Regions from separate parts of the Anaerosporomusa subterranea genome, predicted to be linked through region 2. Evidence: riboswitches for the same ligand, from Rfam matches in the RefSeq annotation. Region 2 holds a riboswitch; the other holds the start of a gene.
What was found. Region 2 has a riboswitch for S-adenosylmethionine ahead of metK (methionine adenosyltransferase). Riboswitches for the same ligand answer to the same signal wherever they lie in the genome.
Positions count from the first base shown of each region.

Region 1: another riboswitch for S-adenosylmethionine. It lies ahead of AXX12_RS15615 (methionine ABC transporter ATP-binding protein); the one in region 2 lies ahead of metK (methionine adenosyltransferase).

Region 1 covers NZ_LSGP01000025.1:137,990-145,924, reverse strand. The annotation lists gene AXX12_RS15650 (protein kinase family protein) at 1-149, shown strand, start outside; gene AXX12_RS15645 (zinc finger domain-containing protein) at 677-1,000, shown strand; gene AXX12_RS15640 (hypothetical protein) at 1,032-1,499, shown strand; gene AXX12_RS15635 (TetR/AcrR family transcriptional regulator) at 1,889-2,512, shown strand; gene AXX12_RS19075 (small acid-soluble spore protein P) at 2,553-2,705, opposite strand; gene AXX12_RS19660 (hypothetical protein) at 2,729-2,875, opposite strand; gene AXX12_RS15630 (hypothetical protein) at 2,898-3,242, opposite strand; gene AXX12_RS15625 (MetQ/NlpA family ABC transporter substrate-binding protein) at 3,732-4,538, opposite strand; gene AXX12_RS15620 (methionine ABC transporter permease) at 4,685-5,335, opposite strand; gene AXX12_RS15615 (methionine ABC transporter ATP-binding protein) at 5,304-6,362, opposite strand; SAM riboswitch class I at 6,434-6,538, opposite strand; gene AXX12_RS15610 (YerC/YecD family TrpR-related protein) at 6,876-7,202, shown strand; gene hisZ (ATP phosphoribosyltransferase regulatory subunit) at 7,189-7,935, shown strand, end outside.
Region 2 covers NZ_LSGP01000013.1:338,311-346,245, forward strand. The annotation lists gene priA (primosomal protein N') at 1-2,012, opposite strand, end outside; gene AXX12_RS19195 (hypothetical protein) at 2,153-2,329, opposite strand; gene AXX12_RS05230 (heavy-metal-associated domain-containing protein) at 2,341-2,568, opposite strand; gene metK (methionine adenosyltransferase) at 2,730-3,914, opposite strand; SAM riboswitch class I at 3,984-4,088, opposite strand; gene coaBC (bifunctional phosphopantothenoylcysteine decarboxylase/phosphopantothenate--cysteine ligase CoaBC) at 4,162-5,352, opposite strand; gene rpoZ (DNA-directed RNA polymerase subunit omega) at 5,364-5,570, opposite strand; gene gmk (guanylate kinase) at 5,567-6,202, opposite strand; gene remA (extracellular matrix/biofilm regulator RemA) at 6,239-6,505, opposite strand; gene AXX12_RS05260 (YicC/YloC family endoribonuclease) at 6,546-7,430, opposite strand; gene AXX12_RS05265 (hypothetical protein) at 7,466-7,935, opposite strand, start outside.

The DNA of each region.
Region 1 (7,935 bases), on a different contig from region 2:
GAGTTATATATTACGAATTAGATGAATACTCCAAAGCGTGGCAGCATTATATTGAAGCGTTGAGGATATACAAGATTTCTTACCCGGAAAACCATATCAAAGTAAAGAATATACAGAAGGCGATAAGCGAACTGAAACATATAACGTAAGAGCGCAAATGCGTGCCTTGCAATAAACTGCTCGACTCAATGAGTCGGGCTTTTTTATTTCCTAAAATCTAAGCTGATACTATTCAAAAAAAGAGTCATCAGGTTTGACGCTTCCTTGCCCCTTTTCCCGCTGGTTCATGCTGTACTCATTAAGCAAAATCCGAGCAAAAATAACGACACACCAAAACGCTTCCGACAAACCGCAAATTCCTGATGTACACTGAAACCATCAACAAAGCAATCTGCGAAGCCGGGGTCGCGTAGAGTCTCCCGGCAGCTAACCTACCGAGCTGATACGGCAAGGGCATCCTACAGGGTGACAGATATAGCCAAGGAAGGGGGAACTATCTATTCAAAACAATAATACATGCAGCTTATGCTGCGAGGGTTGTGTAATCGGTTCCAAAGTCTACTGTTGCCACGACGGTCGATTTCATCCACCGCCAGACGCATTAGTTTGTAAACGGTTTACACGGAGACCATCGTCAACACTTTCCACACAATTACGGCATAAGGAGGATTTTTGTATGAGTAAGAAGCCCGAAGATATTTTCGATAATGATAGCCTTCCCCGATTTTATGACTGTCCTAAATGCGATGGGATAGGGTATGTTGAACTTGACGAGGAAGACGAAGAAGGTTATCTCAAAGAAGAACGTTGTTCCCGTTGTGACGGTTCAGGCAAACTAGAGTATGACGAATGTTATGAGTGCGACGGATCGGGACGGGTTCAATGTGACTGCAGTGGCGGGATTGAGGGCAGTGAAGATGAGGACTGCCTAGCCTGTGGGGGAAGTGGGTATCATGTATGCCCGATATGTAACGGAATTGGCGGACTCGAGCAGGAATGATAATTTAAATATTTGGGAGGATGATATAGATATGGCAAAACACAGAACTACAATGCCGGAGGATTTGGTTGGTAAATGTCATGTGGTAATACATACCGCGGCTACGGCAGCAGGTGCCGCTGGAGCGATTCCGTTACCGTTCGCTGATGCGCTGCCGATCGGTGCCACTCAGATTGCAATGATTATATCATTGGGAGAAGTGTTTGACCTTACAATCGGGAGGTCTATGGCTGAGTCAATTGCAGGGCTCGGTCTGGCTACGACCACCGGGCGTTTTGTGGTTTCAAATTTATTGAAGGTGGTGAATCCGCCGTTTGGTTCTGTCGTGGCAGCTGCGACGGCGCTAGCGATTACCGAATCCTTGGGGTGGATGCTAGCGGATGATTTTTATAGGATTAGTGTCGGGGAAAAACCGGAGAAAATAGCCAAAGCGATGGGGGATGCTTATAACCATTTTAACAAAATTAAAAAAGTAAAAAAAGTAAATAGAAACGGTTGAGTTAGAAATGGAAAACACCTCTTTAGGCAAAGAGGCAGGAAGCGTAACTGTTTCCATCCACTGTCTTTTTAGACGCTTGCGGTTAAAGTGTCCATTCACATGGAATAAATATCCATCGACTGGTGGATGTTTATTCCATGTGAATCTTTATAACGGTAACAGGGCCTGGAGAAACATGGATGCGGCGAGCATGGGTGTGGGCGCGTTGGATTCGGCAATCCCGCCTATCAGGCGGTCAGCAAGATACAATTTGCCGGGATGCACTTGCCAGCTCCGTATTGGGTGGCAAGCCTTTTCGTCGGCTAATGTCATTATTATCTTGGCTTTATTGCTGGAGTAATCTATAATATTTCTATATGCTCGTATTACATATCATGTTGGAGGCAGTCATGGCTTTAGTACGCGATTCTGCTCATTCAGAGAATTTTGGCAGCAAGCGGCGGCAAATACTTGATGCTGCTTATATTGTGTTTTCCCGTAAAGGATTCCATCGTACAACAATTGATGAGATTATTGCGATAGCTGATACTGGCAAGGGAACAGTATACAACTATTTTGTGAATAAGGAGCAGCTTTTTTATACCTTGACCCAGGAAATCAGTCAGCCCTTTGAGGCAGATCTAGAGCGGGCGGTAACGGCCGATACAGAGCCGCTTGATAAGCTGAGACGATTAGTTACGCTGATTCTGTCTTTCTACACAAAGCATGGCGACCTGTGGCGGGTGCTGATGCACGAGATGCGCGGTTTTGGCAATGACGGATATTCTCACATTAGTGCCGAAATGCGTGATAAATACCATAGCTTCTTCAAACGGACGATTGGCTCTATCGAGCAGGTGCTTACCGAAGGTATTGCAACCGGAGTTATCCGACCCTGCGATACTGTTGTCACCGCCCATGGCATGTTCAGCGTTATTGCAATGATGGCATTCCAGAAGTATGTAGGAGAGGATGCCGAAGCAGCTGCCGAGCGTGTTACTGAAACATTCTTCTATGGAATCGTCAATAAGTAACGCAAATTTGCGTTACTTATTGACGATTTTCTCTTTCACATTAGAAACCTTGGCCGCCATGGCGTTGGCCCTTGTGGTTTCTATTCTTAACCTCTTTTGACCCGGATAAGGGTTCAGGCATATTTTTGTCATCATTCTTTTCGCGCGTTGGTCCAGGGGATTGGTCTACGGGATATGCTTCGGGTTTTGTCATAGCGTTTCCTCCTCTTGCAACTGTTAAGAATTTTTTAAGGTTTCATTACGCCTGTCACGGCGATCTTGCTGAATTTGTTGGGCCTGGTGACTGTTGGTTGGCCGCACGCTTAATTCATCCACCGTGTTTATCAAATTTTTGTCTGGGTTGAGGCTTGTCTGCTTTTTCATAGGTTTTCCTCCGTTCTCAGGCTCAATCGTGAGTGATGGATTGCACTGCTTGAGCGCATTCGTGGATATGACGGACATAATCTTCGACTAGATCCTGGACGATAGTTGTGCGTTCATCTATTGATTCATCGTCTTTTTCCACATCAATTAAATCAACTCGCACAGACCGGTCGTCAAGGTAGGTGCATTTGAAATCAAAGCTATACTTTGTATGACCAGCTGTGTCAACATGGATGTTTAGCGCTTGTGAATCAGCTGCATCGCCGCGCACGCTAAAGGAATCTGTCTGATGGAGCTGAAACGGTAAATTTTCGTTCCATGCCGCAACCAACGTAGGCTGACTAATAGATAAATTCTGATCGGCCATTTTTGTCACCTCCCTATCTATAGCGTGCAGAAACTTGCCTGGTTTTATCCGTGGCAAAAATCAACCTTATATTTTTACAAGGGCGTTTAGAAAGCCCCATATACTAGGCGGCCTCGCGAATCCAGCAGCGACGCGTACAAGAGGGTACGCTAGCAATGGGTTTGCGAGGTCAACAACGTAGATGGGGCTTTATCAACGTACGAAAAAGCAGCCGGGTTTTGCCGGCTGCTTACACAATTTAGATTGTGTTCATAACATGTCATGACATGTGTGATACTTAGACTATGCAATTGTCGCAAGGCTTCCATTGACCGACAGAAAACTCGCTGAATTTTCTTGTCGGGTGGTAATCGCCTTCGTCCTTCAATGGAATCACCTCCATCGCTCCCTGTCGGAGAGCCCAACTGCTTCTTTTCCCTCTGTTCTGATTACAGTATAACACGAGTTGTTTGAATTTTCAAGCGACTGGACAAGTATACAGTATATAACTTACCAAGCTGCGATAACAGACCCTTTGAAGTGATCGAGAATGAACTTTCTGACTTCTTCAGTTTGATAGGCCTTGATTAATTTCTGGAAAGCTGGGTTGTCTTTGTCTTTAATGCGCGCAACAATCAGATTGGCGTAAGGGGAGTTGCCGTCCTCAAGAGCAATGGCATCTTTAACCGGAACCATGCCAGCCGCGATGGCGTAGTTTGTATTGACTGCAGCCAAGTCCACGTCGGCGATAGAACGGGGCAATTGCGCAGCGTCGAGTTCTTTGATTTTCAGGTTTTTCGGATTTTCTAGAATATCAGCGGCAGTGGCTTTATGACCAAGACCAGGCTTGAGTTTGAGCATTCCGTGCCTTTCGAGCAGAGCCAATGCGCGGCCGCCGTTCGTCGGGTCATTAGGGATGGCGACAACCGAGCCAGGCTTAATCTCAGTCAGGTTCTTCACTTTTTTTGAATACAGTCCCATGGGGAAGATTACAGTCTTGGCAATGGAAACAAGTTCAAATTTGCGATCTTTAACAATGTTGTCAAGATACGGCTCATGTTGGAAACTGTTTACATCAATGTCGCCTTGGTTCAAAGCAACATTGGGCTGAATGTAATCATTAAATTCAACGACCTGAATCTTGAGGCCGTCTTTTTCGGCGATTTTCTTCACTACATCCATGATCTCGGCATGCGGACCTGCTGTGACGCCTACTTTGATCGAGCTGGCTTTCGACGCGTCTTGTTTGGCGCCGCCGCAACCCGCGAACACAGTGGCGGCAAATACGACAAGAAGTAATACGGAAAGTTTTTTCATTTTTAATAATCCTCCATTTTAACACAATCCCTTTGCGCTCGGTGAAAGTGATTGGCCGCGAAAACGCGAAAGACACGCAGCGCCTTTCGCGTTTTCGCGGCCCAAAAACCGTTCTTTCGTTCTCAAAGACCGTGGCAGCGTTTTTCTTATTTCCTAAACTTCTTGGCGAGTGCATCACCGCAGGATTGTACAATCTGAACCTGAGCAATCAAGATAATGACAGTGATGAGCATAACGTCGGCCCGGAAACGCTGATAGCCATAGCGGATGGCCAGATCGCCCAGTCCGCCGCCACCGATGGCGCCCGCCATGGCCGAATGACCGATTAGATTAATAATCGTGAGAGTAAGACCGAGAATAATTGCGGGCAGCGCTTCTGGGACTAGAACTTTGATGATAATCTGAGTCGGTGACGCGCCCATCGCCTGTGCTGCTTCAATTACTCCGCGATCAACTTCCTGCAGTGCGGACTCAATAATTCTCGCAACAAACGGTATAGCCGCTAAACTTAGTGGCACAATGGCGGCATTGGTGCCGATCGAGGTTCCGGCGAGCAACCGGGTTAAAGGAATAATCGCAACCATTAGGATGATGAATGGAGTGGAACGGGCGGCGTTAGCGATTGCGCCTAATGTTCGGTTGAGTGCGATATTTTCCAGGATATGGCCGCGGGCAGTTGTCACTAAGATTATTCCCAGCGGCAGGCCAACCAAGGTAGCGATGAAGGATGAGACGCCAACCATATATATCGTTTCAAGCAGTGATTCAGCTAATAGCAAGAGCATCTCGTTTGACATAGCCAATCACCTCCACTCCTAATTCTCTTGCTTCTAAATAGTTTAGAGCGCTTTGCATTGAGGTTGTGTCACCAGTTACTTCAATGATTAATGTTCCAAACGGTATGTTCTGAATGTGGTCAATGTTGCCAAACAAAATACTGACATCGACGTTGCAGTGGCGAATCAGGGAGGCGATGATCGGCTCTTTCGCGGCCTTTCCCAGAAACGATACGCGAACGATTAAGTGACTGTCTGTCAAGGGAACCGGCGAGAAGGCCGTATCTTTGAAAATATCCGGTAAATCATAGTTGATAATCGTCCGGATGAATTCGCGGGTAGTGGTAGTCTCTGGCTTGGCGAACAAATCGATGACAGGCCCTTGTTCGATGATTACACCGTTCTCGATCACAGCAACCCGGTCGCAAATTTGTTTAATGACTTGCATTTCGTGGGTAATCAAGACAATGGTTAATCCAAGCCTTTTATTGATATCTTTTAGCAATTCCAGGATCGACTGTGTGGTCTGAGGATCAAGCGCAGAGGTGGCTTCATCGCATAACAGCACCTTTGGCCGGCTTGCCAGCGCTCTGGCGATGCCGACACGCTGCTTTTGACCGCCACTTAGTTGGGAAGGATATTGATTGCGTTTGTCGCTAAGTCCGACCAGATCTAACAAAGGTAAAACCGCGTCTTCAATCTTTTTCTTATCCCAGCCGACTAATTCCAGCGGAAAAGCGATATTGTCATACACCGTACGTGAAGACAATAGATTGAAGTGCTGAAAAATCATGCCAATTTTCTTACGGGCATCCCGCAAATCTCTTTCAGACATGGATGAAAGTTCCTGACCATCCACGACGACTGTACCAACAGTCGGCTTTTCCAGCATATTAATGCAACGGATGAGCGTACTTTTACCAGCGCCGCTTTTGCCGATGACGCCGAATATTTCTCCGCTGTTTACCTGGATGCTGACCCCTTTAAGCGCGTGAACCGGCCCCGACGATCCCGGATAAGTTTTTACAATGCCACTTAGGTTAATCATAGGCTGTTCTCCTTTCTACAAAAAACAAAAACCTCTTCACTGAGTGAAGAGGTACGCAGACATACCGTCTCCCCTCATCTCTCAGGATTACTCCTGTTGGAATTGGCACCGTTTCGCAAAAGCGATGGTTGCCGCAGCGTCATCGGGCCAGTCCCTCAGCTAACTCATGATGAATGGGTAATGTGTGAAGTTGATGAAATATATATTAGCACACTGAATATATGGAGTCAATACTTTTTTATAATGTCCAGAAACTATAACCGTAGAAGTCGTTAGCGCGAAGCCCGCGAAGGGCGCAAGCGCCGCAAAGCGGAATAATAACTATCTTTGCGCCGCTAGCGATCTTAGTGCACGCTTTAACCGCTAAATCGTTTCGCCCATATCCCAAAGACGCCACAGCGGTTCTCTTATTCTGTTATATTTTCTCTTTGTAAAGAATAAAAGAAGTAAAGCAGGGAAATGGTTATGATTGGCGAATTAGCGTTATATGTGTAGACAAAGGAGGATTCTGTCATGACGGTAAACCCAAAGCTGAAAGATGAACTGACCGATCAGTTGGTAAAGGCGATCTTGCTGTTGCGTACAGAAGAAGAGTGTTACCAATTTTTCGAAGACGTTTGTACCATTGGTGAAATTAAGGCTCTAGCGCAGCGACTTGAGGTGGCGGGTATGTTAAAACGGCGTCACACCTATGAAGAAATTGTCGAACGAACAGGTGCAAGCACAGCGACAATTAGTCGTGTTAAACGCTGTTTGTACTATGGCGCTGACGGATATAATATCGTGCTAACGCGTCTGGAGGAACAACTCGCGCAAGGAGGAGACAATGAAACCAAATGAGCCGGCAATCAAGATTCCCTATGGCACTAAGGACTTTTTGCCCGCTGAGGCCAGAGGTAAACGCGTGTTGGAGGAAAAGTTGGCAACCCAGTTCGGTTCTTGGGGTTATGAGGAAGTAGTTACTCCAACAATGGAATATCTCCAGACCTTAACAACCGGAACGGGCTTAGACCTGTCTGAGCAAATGTTTGTCCTTTTTGATCGTAGCAATCGAATACTGGCGCTACGACCGGAAATGACCATACCAATTGCCAGATTGGCTGCGACTCGGCTGCGGGAAAAGCCGTTGCCGTTGCGGCTGTTTTATCTGACAAACGTATTTCGCCATGAAGAAGCGCAAGCCGGCAGGCAATGCGAGTTTCACCAGGCTGGAGTGGAGTTGATGGGAGCATCTGAGCCTTCTGCTGACGCTGAAGTCATCGGCTTGGCTATTTCTGCCGCTCTTGCAGCCGGGTTGCGCGATTTCCGCATTTGCCTGGGACAGGTGGATTTTATCAACGGTATCATGGCTGATGGTGGCTTGAGTGAGCAAGAACGCCAAGAAATTAAACAATGTCTGGTGAAAAGGGATTTAGTGGGACTCGAGCGCACTACGAAGCTGAGTGGACTGACTAATGAAAAGCAAGCGGCAATTTGTCAGATACCACTTTTGAGTGGTGGACGGGAAGCACTGAGCGCGGCTAGAGACCTTGTGACTAACTTTGCGAGCCGAGCCGCTCTCGACAATTTGGAA
Region 2 (7,935 bases):
ACAATGACTGAACCGGCTTTTTGCCCGCGTCCGGCTCGGCCTGCGGCTTGGGTGACTAAGGCAAACGTCTTCTCCGCTGCCCGAAAATCCGGCAGATTTAGGGTACTATCTGCAGCCAAAATGCCAACGGCAGTTACATTGGCAATATCATGTCCTTTGGCAACCATTTGCGTGCCAAGCAGAAGATCATACTTGCCTGCTTGAAAATCCCTCAGAATAGTATCAGTTGCGAATCGGCCGCCAGTCGTGTCTCGATCCATTCGTAGTATTCGGGCATTCGGCAGCAGTCGCTTCAGCTCTTCTTCAGCTTTTTGCGTGCCCGCGCCAAAGTAGCGAATATAGCGACTCTCACAGACTGGGCATACATCGGGAACAGTTTCTTGACGTCGGCAATAATGGCAGCGCAAGCTCTGAGCGTCAGCATGATAGACAAGCGAGACTGCGCAATGCTGGCACCGCATCACGTGACCGCATTCCCGGCACAGCAAAAAAGTCGAGTGTCCGCGCCGATTTAATAGCACGATAGCCTGTTCGCCACGGCTGATGGTATCCTGTAATAAGCAAGCTAAACGGTCAGAAATAACGCTTCGTCTCCCCTGCGCCATCTCTTCTCTCATATCAACAACTTCTACGGACGGCAAAACAGCACCGTCAGCGCGTTCTGTCAATTCCAATAATGTGTATTGGTTCGACAATGCGGTTTGATAGGACTCGATGGCAGGGGTAGCGCTGCCAAGTATAACAATCGCCCCTGCTAATTCGGCTCGTTTTAATGCTACATCACGGGCGTGGTAGCGAGGTGACTCTTCTTGTTTATACGTGAATTCATGTTCTTCGTCAAGAACAATTAGACCTAGATTTGACATAGGTGCAAAAATAGCCGAGCGGGCGCCAATTACGATGCCGGCTTGGCCTTCACGTAGTCGTTGCCAGGCGTCATAGCGTTCTCGTAAGGACAACTTACTATGAAAAACAACGACATCATTGCCAAAACGATTCTTGAAACGATTAACGATTTGACTTGTCAATGCAATTTCCGGTACAAGGACTATTACTTGTCTGCCCTGGTTCCGCGTTGTTGCTGCCGCTTCCATATATATTTCAGTCTTGCCACTGCCAGTAATGCCATGTAACAAAAAGGGTTTAAAGACGTTACTAATAAGAGCGGATTGGATTTTTTCAAGACAGATAGCCTGTTCTCTAGTCAATGGTTTGCGTTCAATGGTCGTGATTTCAGATTCTCTATAGCTGTCACATAGCTGAAGAATTGGCCGACAGGTTAGGACTCCGTCGCTTATTAGTTTCTGTACTCCGGTTATTGATATGCCAAGTTGTTTCAGCGATTCCTTCGTCATCGCGCCTTTTTCTAACAGTGTTTCTAATACACGACGTTGCGCAGGTCTTTTAACATATTCTGGTAGAGACTGACGGGCTAAGGCAGGGTCGGCTAAGCAGTATTCCTGAACAAATCGGCTTTGTTGGCGGGTTTTCGCTTGGCTATCAATTACGACTAGCTTACGGTTGACGAGAAGTTGTAGTTTGCTCAGTATGTCAAGACCGAATCGACGCACCAAAGCATCTCTGTCCACAGGTTGCTTAGCTCCGATGAAAGCAATCAGACTGAGACTACCGTCAAAGACTTCACTGGTGGGCATGGGATCACAACTATTTAAATGGTAGAGTTGCTGAGTCTTAATCCCCTTTTTACCTGGTACGAATAATCGTAAGGCTTCAGCAAGAGTACAGAGATAATAGTCTGATAGCCATTGTGCCAATTGTAACATCGAGTCATCAAACCAAGGAAAATTATCGAGCGCCGTCTTTACTTGTTTTAATTCCGCCGGATCGCCATCGCGGGTTGCAATAATAAAACCCTCAGCCTCTCTATTGCCAAAAGGAACAATAACTCGCCAGCCTGGTGCGAGAAAGTCAAGCTCAGGTGGTATTATATAGCTGAATGCCTGCTGCAAGGAGCGCGTAGGCACATTGATTATGATCTCGCCAATTTTCATGAAGTGTTCCTTTATCCTTAAATAATGCTATTATACTACATTGGCTGTAGAAAGCCAAAATCCTCTTCATCCATGTTTGAAGAATGTCGAAGTTAGTCATAAACTGGTTTGGGCTCCGCCATTAGCGGAGCCCAAACCAGCTATCGAATATGCATTTTTTCCGAATAGGGATGCAATATTTCTCTCAGCGAGCAGTCATCCAAACAACTTGAACCGGCGTATGGGCTAACATCCCATTCCTCTGCAGCCTCCATGGCCGGGCGTTTATAATAATGTTTAAATCTCTGTTTTCCTGGCGGTTTGAAACGCATGAACATAAAATCAACTCCTATTCCCTGATGGAGTAGCCAAGTGTCTGTAGCGTTTCTTCGATATATCCACTTTTAACCATGTTGGGGTCATATTCTACAGATACCTGCTTATTAGTCTGATCCACGTTTACATGGCTTACACCATCAAGATGAGATAGAGTATGCTCGATGCGGTCAACGCAATGTTCACCCATAAGACCGCCGATCCGGTACACAGAATTCGTGGTCTTGTCTCGTGTCTTCATTTCGTCTCACTACCCTCCCTTCTTATCGTGAATAGTGCCAACTGTTGTAGTATAGCCCGATTTTAATGTTTTCACCGCAAAACAAGGCTGCCTAATGAGTGCGGAAATAAAAGGACGGTACTACAAGCGTAGTATCGTCCTTTTGTGAAATCTTATGAGTATTACTTGATCCCTGCATCAGTGCGGAGCAGAGTTGCTTTATCTGTTCTCTCCCAAGGCAGGTCTACATCAACCCGACCAAAGTGGCCATACGCAGCAGTCTGACGGTAAATCGGACGTCTCAAATCAAGTGATTGGATGATTGCGGCAGGTCGCAGGTCAAAATGCTTTTGGACCAACTGAGAGATCAGCGCTTCGTCAACCTTGGCTGTGCCAAAAGTTTCCACTAATACGGAAACTGGCTTGGCAATGCCGATAGCATAGGCGAGCTGAATTTCACATTTATCAGCCAATCCAGCGGCTACTACATTTTTAGCAACATAGCGCGCCGCATACGCCGCCGAGCGATCAACCTTTGTAGGATCTTTTCCTGAAAAGGCACCGCCGCCATGACGAGCCATGCCACCATAGGTGTCAACAATGATCTTTCTGCCTGTAAGCCCAGAATCGCCTTGTGGTCCGCCAACAACAAAACGTCCGGTTGGATTAATATAGTATTTCGTATTTTCATCAAGTAAATGTGCCGGTACGATCGGTTTGATAACGTGTTCAATAATATCGTTGTTAATTTGTATCCCTTCCACGTCAGGACTATGCTGAGAAGATATGACAATGGTATCAACCCGGACTGGTTTGCCCTCTTCATATTCGACGGTGACTTGAGTTTTTCCATCAGGACGCAAATAATTCATCTTTCCGTTCTTGCGAACTTCAGATAAACGGTGCGCAAGCTTATGCGCTAGGGAAATGGGCAAAGGCATATATTCAGGCGTTTCATTTGTCGCAAAACCAAACATCATGCCTTGGTCGCCGGCGCCAATGGATTCAACTGTTTCGAGTTCGCCTTTTTTCGCTTCAAACGATTTGTTAACTCCTAAAGCAATATCAGCAGATTGTTCATCAATGGAAGTTATTACACCGCAGGTCTCACTGTCAAAACCATACTTGGCACGAGTGTATCCGATATCGCGAATCGTGTGTCGAACAATTTTGGGGATATCGACATAGCAGTTGGTGGTGATTTCACCGACAACATGGACTAAACCAGTGGTGATCAGCGTTTCGCATGCTACACGGGCATAAGGATCTTGCGCCAGTATGGCGTCAAGTACACTATCCGAGATTTGGTCGGCGATTTTGTCAGGATGTCCTTCAGTAACCGACTCTGAAGTAAAAAGTCTACGCATAGATATATACCTCCTAATTACTATCCTTTCACAGTAAAAAAAAACTCCCTCAAGAGAGGGTGTTATTCTCTCCCATCTTGCGGCTATTCCGCAGGACTTGGCACCGTTTTGAGAATGCTCAAATGGTTGCCGCGGTTTCATCGGGCCTGTCCCTCCACCAACTCTTGATGAGTAGTACTATGTAATTTTCACCATGATTATTCTACGGGATAAGGGCATAAAATGCAACAGGTTTTTAGCAAATATTTTATAAGAGTTGAGAAACTTTATTCAAAATTACTAGTGCAACCTCATCTTTCGACATCAGAGGTAAATCCTCTATATGTCCATCACGGAAAATCAACTTAGCAATATTCGTATCTGTGTTAAAGCCTGCGCCTGGTAATGTCACATCATTAGCCACAATCATGTCTAAATTTTTGCGAGTTAATTTTTCCTGAGCGTGTAGCAATAAATCTTGCGTCTCTGCTGCAAAACCAACTAAAACCTGCTTTTGTTTGTGTTGGCCAAGCTCAGAGAGAATGTCAGGATTTTTCTCTAACTCTAAAACCAAACTATCGCCGGTTTTTTTTATTTTATGCACTGCAGCCTGTTTGGGACGATAATCGGCGACAGCAGCTGCCTTGATCACGATGTTTGAGTCATCATATTCAGACAATACAGCATCCCGCATCGCTGCTGCTGTTTCGACATCAATCCGCCTAACTCCTTGCGGCGTAGGTAAGGAAACAGGGCCAGATATCAGAACAACATTAGCTCCCATTTTAGCTGCCGCTTTTGCAATCGCATAGCCCATTTTTCCGCTTGATCGGTTTCCAACAAAGCGTACCGGGTCAATTGGTTCTCGCGTTCCTCCTGCGGTGACGATTACCTTCTTATCTTTGAGTATTCCGCGAGAGGAAAGCACGGCCGCAATTTCATCTACAATTCGTCCAGGGGCTGCCAGTCGTCCAGGACCTTCGGTGCCGCAAGCCAACAAACCGGATTCGGGATCGACAAAATAATACCCGAGATTTGCGAGTTTGCTCAGGTTGTTTTGGACAATGGGGTTCTGATACATGTGTGTATTCATAGCGGGAGCCAAGAGAATCGGCGCTTGGGTGGCCATAACCGTAGTAGAAAGCATATCATCAGCAATTCCATTGGCAATCTTACCAATGATATTGGCCGTTGCTGGTGCGATGACCATGATATCTGCTAGAGTTGCCAGTGCAATATGAGCTACATGCCATTGCTTTGGCTCATCCCACATACTAACAGCAACCGGATTGCCGCTCATTTCACGAAATGTTAACGGAGTGACAAATTGGGCTGAGGCCTGTGTCATAATAACATGCACACTGGCGCCAGCCTTTCTTAACAAACTGACAATTTCAACAGCTTTATATGCGGCAATGCCGCCAGTCACGCCAATAACAACGTTTTTCCCTGCTAGCACTTGCGATCCTCCTATTTAATGCCGACTTTCGTTCGTTCAAAGGAAACATGATTTTGAATAATCTCTTCCAACGCTAACGTGACAGGTTTATTGGATTTGCTGTCGGCCGTTGTTGCTTCCCCGCTCATGATTTCGCGTGCTCGTTTAGCGGTTAGGACTACGAGTGTGTATTTGCTATCCACTTTGTTGACGAGCACATCTAATGAAGGATGGATCATAAGTCTGCCTCCTTAGGCGATATTTGCCTGCCGGCAATTTCGTGAACGATTTCCTTATTACGTGCAACAAGGCACTTTTCAGCTTCAACGATAGCGGCAATTTTCCTGACTGCCTCCGGCACTTCATCATTGACAACAACATATTGGTAATTGTAAATAAACGAGAGTTCCTGATATACGCAACTCAAACGCAAATCAATGAGGTCTTGCGTTTCAGTCCCCCGCTTATGTATCCGCGTTTCCAGTTCATTAATTGAAGGCGGAACAATAAAGACAAATACTCCTTGCGGAAATTTATCTTTAACCTGCATAGCACCTTGAATATCAATCTCGAGAATAACATCTAGGCCACTTTGTAGTTGTTCCTTAACATACTTTATGGGCGTGCCATAGAATCGCCCATAAACCTCGGCCCACTCCAGAAGTTCATCATTGGCAGCCATCGATTTGAAGTCTGCCTCGGAAACAAACCAGTAATTAACACCGTTTATTTCACCTGGGCGAGGCGACCGTGTTGTAGCTGAAACAGAATAGTGCAGGTTAGGATAGTTCTGCAGCAATTCTTTGCATATTGTCCCCTTCCCGGTCCCGGAAGGGCCGGAAAGTACGACTAATATTCCCTGCCGCGCCATCATATAGACTCCTTCTATCAGATATAATTTTACTGTTTATTCTGCAGCATCGTCGCTGACATCTTTGCTGACTAACCGATGGGCAACCGTCTCTGGTTGCACAGCCGAAAGAATGACATGATCACTATCAGCAATGATGACCGCGCGGGTTCTGCGTCCATAGGTTGCGTCGATCAGCATGCCCCGATCGCGTGCTTCTTGGATAATGCGCTTGATGGGAGCCGATTCCGGACTCACGATTGATATGATCCGATTGGCGGAGACGATATTGCCGAAACCGATGTTGATGAGTTTGATATCCATTAATAAAAACCTCCTACTCTTATTCGAACTGCAGCCTACATTACTCTATGTTTTGGATTTGTTCTCTGACCTTCTCCAGTTCACTTTTCATTTCAACAACAAGGTTTGCGACAGTAAAATCGTTTGCTTTAGAGGCAATCGTATTCGTCTCGCGATTGATTTCTTGCAAAAGAAAGTCCAGTTTTCGGCCAACCGATTCATCGGAATCAATGGTTCGATAGAACTGATCAAAATGACTGTTTAGACGGACTAACTCTTCTGTAAAATTGGTGCGTTCGGCGAAGCAAGCAACTTCCTGCAACACACGCGCCTCATCAGGTTGGTTCCCAAGCAACGAAAGCGTTTCACGCAGACGCACCAGAAGTCGTTCGTTATATTCCTCGATGATTTGGGGAGCACGCTCTTCGATAACTGCAGCATGTTTAGCGATAATGCCTAGACGATGTGATAGGTCTTTTTCGATATTTGCACCTTCCCTCGTGCGCATTTTGAGTAGATTATCGACTGCGCTATCAAGGGCGACCGATAGTTTGGGCCATAGCTGTTCGGCGTCTTCCACAACCTCTTCCGACTTGAGAACATCCGGATAGGAAGCGATTTGCCTAAGTGCGATATCTGCAGGTAAATCTAGAACATCGGCCAACTCTCTTAATGCTTTATAGTAAGCGATCGCCAATTCTTTGTCAACCCTTAAGGATCGTTTCTTCCCCCCGTACTCATCTAGTGTGATATAAACGTCGATACGCCCCCTGGCTAATGAATCTGCCACGCGGCGCCGAATTCGATCCTCGAGGGAGTTAAGATTTTTAGGCATACGGATAACAATTTCATTATAACGATGATTGACTGCTTTGATCTCCACAGTGAAGCGATGATGGTTGTCCATGAATTCGCCGCGGCCGAAGCCGGTCATACTTTTCAACACCGGAAACTCCTCTCTTCGCATAGCATTATTATATTCTAGAGTACTTTTTCAAGATCAAAGAAAAAAGATCGATTATGCTTGGTATCATCAGTTAGCAACAATAAAACGGGGCGATTTCGTAAGAGCGTTTTGTCAACAAAATATAAATAGAATTGGGCACTAGCCAGTATTTTTCCATTAACGTTGTATTGAGAATAAGTTGGAGGAGATATGTAGTATGCGGTAAGGGTTTGTTTATCTTGCACTAGCTTTGCATTTAGCTTTACCGGCGCAGAGGGGTCTTGCGAATGGATAGTGATACTAAAGACTAGATAACCATTATATTGGGCAAGCGCCTTCTCGCTATTTTCGAGAAGAATAGGTTGATTACTGAGAGCTTTCTCCCGAGCATTTGCAGCAACTAATATATATGGTGTGAAAATTTGAGCCTGCTCAGTGAATTCGCTCAGTCTTTGTGCTTTCTCTTCAAACGCCGTCCATGGCGTCATGAATGACGAATAGTTTT